DNA from 2 places in the Pseudomonas sp. SG20056 genome. Region 1 is predicted to be linked to the other one. Evidence: predicted binding sites of a transcription regulator. Region 1 holds the regulator's gene; the other holds the start of a gene.
What was found. Region 1 encodes sigma-54, which starts transcription at its own class of promoters, with help from an activator protein. Its sites were predicted from a motif close to ANTGGCATNNANNTTGCTNT; they were not measured.

Region 1 (3,406 bases):
ATCGAGCATGCTGGCGATCTGCCGGAGCAGTTCCAGATGAGCGTCGGTGGCTGCTTCGGGCACCAGCAGGACAAACAGCAGGTCCACAGGCGCACCGTCGATGGCGTCGAAGTCTACGGCAGCGTCCAGGCGCAGCAAGGCGCTGATCGGCGCGGTGCAACCGGGCAGGCGACAGTGCGGAATGGCAATACCATTACCGAAACCGGTCGAGCCGAGTTTTTCTCGGGCAATCAGGCTTTCGAAGATGTCTTGGCCATCCAGGTCAGGCAGCTCGCGCGCCACCAGGTTGGCAATCTGTTCGAGAACACGTTTTTTGCTGCCGCCCGGCACGTTCACCAGGGAACGGCCGGGGGTCAGGATAGTTTCAAGTCGGATCATAGGAGATAGACGATGTCAGCGGGCCATAGCGCCCTGTTGACGTTCGAGCTGTTTTTCCTTGTGTTTGATGAGTTGTCGGTCGAGTTTATCAGTCAGTAGATCGATGGCTGCGTACATGTCTTCATGCTCGGCATTGGCGACCACTTCGCCGCCAGCAATGTGCAGGGTCGCTTCGATTTTCTGTTTGAGTTTCTCGACCTCCATGGTGACTTGTACATTGGTGATCTTGTCGAAGTGGCGCTCCAATCGGCCGAGTTTTTCGGCGATGTAGTCGCGCAGGGCGTCGGTCACATCCAGCTGGTGTCCACTGATGTTGACTTGCATACCGCTTTCTCCTTGTTGCCGTGTGTAAGAGGCAGGCGAGAGGCCTGCCGCCGGAACACTGTGGCGTGGAAGACTCTGACAAAACGAGCCTGGCACGGTCGCTGATTGCTTGTTGGCAGTATGGCTGCTTTTGCGAAAAGGCGAGGCCTGGGCGTGTTCTATGTGATTCGTTGTCTTCCTTCTTCGTGCCGCCTTAGATCAATCGTTTGCGCTCACTGGAAGGCGCTATTCCGAGGGATTCACGGTACTTGGCGACCGTGCGGCGAGCGACTTGAATGCCCTGTGCCTCCAGTAAACCAGCGATCTTGCTGTCACTCAACGGCTTTTTCGCATTTTCCGCGGCGACCAGTTTTTTGATGATGGCGCGGATTGCCGTGGACGAGCATTCGCCGCCCTCGGAGGTGCTGACGTGGCTGGAGAAGAAGTATTTCAGCTCGTAAATGCCACGCGGGGTGTGCATGAATTTCTGCGTGGTCACCCGCGAGATGGTCGATTCGTGCATGCCCACGGCTTCGGCAATATCGTGCAGCACCAGGGGTTTCATCGCCTCATCGCCGTAATCGAGGAAGCCACGCTGATGTTCGACGATCTGCGTGGCGACCTTCATCAGGGTTTCGTTGCGGCTTTGCAGGCTTTTGATAAACCAGCGCGCTTCTTGCAGCTGGTTACGCATAAAGGTGTTATCGGCGCTGGAATCGGCGCGCTTCACAAAACCGGCGTATTGCGCGTTGACGCGCAGGCGCGGCATGGCTTCCTGATTGAGTTCCACCAGCCAGCGTTCGTTGTGTTTGCGCACGATGACATCGGGCACCACGTATTCCGGCTCGCTGGATTCGATCTGCGAGCCAGGGCGCGGGTTGAGGCTTTGAATCAGGTCGATAACCTGGCGCAGCTCGTCTTCCTTGAGCTTCATACGGCGCATTAGCTGGCTGTAGTCGCGGCTACCGAGCAGGTCGAGGTAGTCGCTGGCCAGGCGCTGGGCTTCACTCAGCCATGGGGTTTTCGCCGGCAGCTGACGGAGCTGCAGAAGCAGGCACTCGCCCAAGTTGCGCGCTGCGATACCGGTGGGCTCGAATTGCTGGATGCGGTGTAAAACGGCTTCGACTTCGTCGAGCTCAATATCCAGTTCCGGGTCGAAGGCCTCGACCACTTCTTCCAGAGTTTCTTCCAGATAGCCCTGTTCGTTGATGCAGTCGATCAGGGTGACGCCGATCAGGCGATCCTTGTCTGACATGGGGGCCAGGTTTAGCTGCCAAAGCAGATGGCTTTGCAGGCTCTCGCCGCTGGAGGTGCGGGTGGTGAAATCCCACTCGTCATCATCGTTGGTGCTGCTGGGCAGACTGCTGGCGCTGGTCTGGTAGATATCTTCCCAGGCGGTATCGACGGGCAGCTCATTGGGAATGCGTTCGCCCCAGTCGCCTTCTTCCAGGTTGTCCACGGTCTGCGTGGCTTCCTGGTAGTTGGTTTCCTGATAGGGCGCTTCGGGCTGTTCGCTGGGGCTGGCGCTTTCTGCGCCATCGGCCATGGGGTCCGAATTGTCGAAGTCATCGCCATCTTCCTGGCGTTCGAGCATCGGGTTGGACTCCAACGCCTCCTGGATCTCTTGTTGCAGATCCAGGGTAGACAGTTGGAGCAGGCGGATGGCCTGTTGCAGCTGCGGTGTCATCGTCAGCTGCTGGCCCATTCTCAGGACTAGCGATGGTTTCATTGCAGACCTTATTTACCGGCGTCTGTGCGCAATCCACTACAGGGCGTTTTCAAAAAGCGCCACTAGGAAGCAAATTATATGCCTGACTTTAAGGGTTTTGCCTAGCCTTGGCTGCAGTCGGCTTGAGAAAAGCTGCGGTTACAGCCGGAACTCATGCCCCAGATACACTTCTTTGACTGTTTGGTTGGCCAGAATGGCCTCGGCATCACCCTCTGCGATCAGCTGGCCATCGCTGACGATATAGGCGGTCTCGCAGATATCCAGGGTCTCGCGCACGTTGTGGTCGGTGATCAATACACCGATACCCTTGGCCTTGAGGTGATGGATGATCTGCTTGATATCGCCCACGGAAATCGGGTCTACGCCGGCGAAGGGCTCGTCGAGCAGGATGAACTTAGGGTTGGTCGCCAGGGCGCGGGCAATTTCCACGCGGCGGCGCTCACCACCGGACAGGCTCATGCCGAGGTTGTCGCGAATATGGCTGATATGGAATTCCTGCAGCAGGCCTTCAAGTTCCTTGCGACGAGCAGCGCCGTCCAGGTCCTTGCGGGTTTCCAGGATGGCCATGATGTTGTCGGCCACGCTGAGCTTGCGGAAAATCGAGGCTTCCTGCGGCAGGTAGCCAATGCCGGCGCGAGCGCGGCCATGCATGGGCTGATGACTGACGTCGAGATCATCGATCATCACTCGACCCTGATCAGCCTGTACCAGGCCGACGATCATGTAGAAACAGGTGGTCTTGCCAGCGCCGTTGGGGCCAAGCAAGCCGACAATCTGCCCGCTGTCGATGCTCAGGCTGACGTCGCGCACGACCTGGCGGCCTTTGTAACTCTTGGCCAGGTGTTGGGCTTTTAATGTGGCCATTATTACTGCGCCTGCTGGTCGGCTGGTTTGTTCTTCGGCTGGATCACCATATCGATGCGCGGGCGTGGCGCAGTGACATTGGTGCCTGTAGCGCGGCCGGCGTTGACGATCTGGCGCTGGGTGTCATAGACG
Region 2 (3,406 bases), 1.2 Mb from region 1:
CTTCGGCGACTACGGCGATGACCATGTGCGCTTTGCCCTGATCGAAAACCAGGACCGCATCCGTCAGGCAATTCGCGGGATCAAGACGATGTTCCGCGCCGATGGCCTGTTACCCGGCAAGAAGGCCAAGGCCGACGAGTAAACAAACAGAGGGCACCTTAGGGTGCCCTCTTTGGTTTCAACCGGAGTAATCCAGTACCGTCCAAACCCGGGTAAGGCCATCGGTAATGACGCAGCCGCTCTGCCCGAGTTGATTATTGCTGTGCAGCGACATCAGATTGGTCATGCCATCCGCCGCATCCGAGCGCTCGCTCAGCCACTGCACACGGCCGCAGTTGGCCGTTTCGATCACATAACTGGCCGCCACGGCAGAGTCCTCGCTCGGCAGCCTGATCACATCCACCACCGTGCCCTGCTCTTCCACGCGTTTTCCGTCGGATACCAGCACCGCCCAGGCCTGCCCGTTCTCAATCACCAGATAGGTGCCATTGGCCCTGGGTTGATCAAGCTGTGGCTGCGCACAACCGGCCAAAAGACCCAACAGCACAATTGTCATCAGCATCTGTTGCATTGTTAGTGACTCCTCTGCAGTGCCTGTGGCCATTGGCTTTGCGGGCAGATGGCGCGAGTGATCGAGTAGGTGCCGGTTAAGGCCATGGGCTTACTATTATCGAATACTGTTTATTTGTACAGTATTTTTCGATTACCCTTGGTCGTGCCATCCAGCCAACCTTGCCACCCGGCAGATCGGGCCCATACAAGGCGTTAACAGGAGTACCCAGATGCTCGACGTACTGCAGTTGAAACACAGCGTAAACCGCATGCCCCTGGAAAAAATCCGGGCCACCGTCAATGAATTGCAGCTTGAAGGCATCGTCACCGAGGGCAAGACGCCGTTTTCCCGGGTGCACTTCAACACCTGTTTTGCCGAGATCGAAGCCTTGCTGCAGCGCGCCGGCTATCACCGCCAACTTGATGTAGTCGGCTATCAGGGCCTGGCCTATGCCATGTTCGACCCTTCGCGCTGGGAAGCGGTGGAGGTGCTGCGCTGGCTCAAGGAGTTTGTCGAGGAAGCTCAGGGCAAATCGTTATCCCGCTAAGGCTGTGGCACGCGATCAATACTTGAGCTAGCCAGCACCAAGGCGAAGCAAAAGCGCTTGGCAGCGGCTTGACCATGCACAGCATTGGCTCAATAAGCCGGCTGGAAGCGTTGCTGATCTGCGGCATGACGCACTGCTACAGCAAGAAAACTCTGCTCTAGCCAACATTCAATACTGCGCTTAAGCCTATGATTTATAGCGTTTAAGCCTGCCAACCTAAGGCTCGTTCGAGCCATTCTCAGCGCGCACTGGCGGTTGTTAGCCGCCGTGCCCCAGTAAAACTGGCAAGCCCCTTGCAGTTGTCCTCACAAGATTCCTGCGCAGCCCACCAACGGCGGTGAGCCGCGGATCACGGACAACGGCGTCCGTCAGGTCCCCTCCTTAGAGGTGGCCTGGCGTACGCCGTTTTTTGTTTCAGCCGTTTTATCGGCCAGAAGGGACAGACCTATGACTGATCGTGATTCGAAAAACCCAAGCCTGCACAGCCGCCGTAATTTCCTGAAAACCTCGATTGCCGTCGCCGGCACCGTCGGCGGTGTCGCCGCCCTTGGCCTCAGTGCACCCGCCTCGCTGCGTAGCGTGGCCTGGGCCGCCGGCTCCGATGCGCCAGAAAAGGCGGCGCTGAAAGTCGGCTTTATCCCACTGACTGATTGCGCATCAGTAGTCGTCGCCGCGACTCAGGGCTTTGGCGAGAAATACGGCCTGACCATCACCCCGAGCAAGGAAGCCTCCTGGGCTGGAGTGCGTGACAAGCTGAATACTGGCGAACTGGATGCCGCCCACGTGCTGTACGGCATGATGTACGGCGCACAACTGGGTATCGCCGGGCCGCAGAAGGATATGGCCGTACTGATGGGTCTGAACCAGAACGGCCAGGCCATCACCCTATCCAAGCAGCTCAAGGAAGCCGGCGTCACCAACGGTGCGCAACTGGCCGAGCATGTAAAAAAAGGCGGCAACCCGCTGACCTTCGCCCAGACCTTCCCCACCGGCACCCACGCCATGTGGCTGTATTACTGGCTGGCAAGCCTGGGCATCAACCCGATGAGCGATGTGAAAACCATCGTCGTGCCACCACCGCAGATGGTCGCCAATATGCGTGTCGGCAATATGGACGGTTTCTGCGTCGGCGAGCCCTGGGGCGCGCGAGCGATTGCCGACAAGATCGGTTTCACCGCCGTGACCAGCCAGCAGATCTGGCCGGATCACCCGGAAAAGGTCCTCGGCACCACCCGCACCTTTATCGAGCAGTACCCAAACGCAGCCCGCGCGCTGATCATGGCCGTGCTGGAAGCCAGCCAGTTTATCGAGGCCAGCGAGGAAAACCGCAAGAGCACGGCCAAGCTGATTTCCGGCAAGGCTTACGTTAATGCACCGGTCAAAGTGATCGAGCCGCGCTTCCTCAGCCACTACGAGGACGGCCTGGGCAACAGCTGGAAGGACGACCACGCCATGGCCTTCTGCAAAAACGGCACAGTGAACTTCCCGTATCACTCCGACGGCATGTGGTTTATGACCCAGTTCAAGCGCTGGGGCCTGATCAAGGAAGACCCGAACTACGCCGCCGTCGCCGCCGGGGTCAACCAGGTTGCGCTGTACAAGGAAGCCGCCAGTGCGCTGAACATCCCAGTGCCGGCCAGCTCACTGCGCAGCAGCACGCTGATCGACGGCAACGTCTGGAATGGCTCCGACCCGGCTGCCTACGCCAACTCCTTTGCGATTAAAGCCTGATTGGGAGGTTCGTGATGAACGCACCACTGAAAACCCCATTGCCGTTAGCTGCGCCGATCAGCAAAGCGCCACGCCAGGTTCTGCCAGGCGTGGCGGCACTGACCAGTCTGCTCAAGGCGGTTGTGCCGCCATTGCTCGGCATCCTGCTGTTTATCGGCGTGTGGGCGCTGATTGCGACCAAGAGCGAGGGCCTGCCTGGCCCGGTAAGTACCTGGGCGGCGGCGCTGGAGCTGTTTGCCAACCCGTTCTATGACAACGGCCCGAATGACATGGGCATCGGCTGGAACATCCTGCATTCGCTGGGCCGCGTCGGTATCGGCTTTGTTTTGGCGGCGCTGGTGGGCATTCCGCTAGGTTTTGCCATCGGCCGCTTTGCCTTTCTCGCCGGCATGCTCTCGCCGATCATCAGCCTGCTGCGCCCGGTTTCGCCGCTGGCCTGGCTGCCTATCGGCCTGCTGGTGTTCGAAGCGGCTGGCCCGGCGTCGATCTGGGTGATTTTTATCAGCTCGATCTGGCCGATCATCCTCAACACCGCTGCTGGCGTGGCCAGCGTGCCGCAGGATTACCTGAACGTG

Region 2: the regulator sigma-54 is predicted to act here: its motif matches at 1,381-1,400, upstream of RHP75_RS09830 (CmpA/NrtA family ABC transporter substrate-binding protein).

Annotation. Positions count from the first base shown of each region.
Region 1 covers NZ_CP134499.1:833,721-837,126, forward strand. Annotated here, with positions in the region: gene ptsN (PTS IIA-like nitrogen regulatory protein PtsN) at 1-378, opposite strand, end outside; gene hpf (ribosome hibernation-promoting factor, HPF/YfiA family) at 394-702, opposite strand; gene RHP75_RS04015 (RNA polymerase factor sigma-54) at 896-2,410, opposite strand; gene lptB (LPS export ABC transporter ATP-binding protein) at 2,549-3,274, opposite strand; gene lptA (lipopolysaccharide transport periplasmic protein LptA) at 3,277-3,406, opposite strand, start outside.
Region 2 covers NZ_CP134499.1:2,040,229-2,043,634, reverse strand. Annotated here, with positions in the region: gene alaC (alanine transaminase) at 1-142, shown strand, start outside; gene RHP75_RS09840 (hypothetical protein) at 179-571, opposite strand; gene RHP75_RS09835 (transcriptional regulator) at 783-1,100, shown strand; gene RHP75_RS09830 (CmpA/NrtA family ABC transporter substrate-binding protein) at 1,548-2,831, shown strand; gene ntrB (nitrate ABC transporter permease) at 2,846-3,406, shown strand, end outside.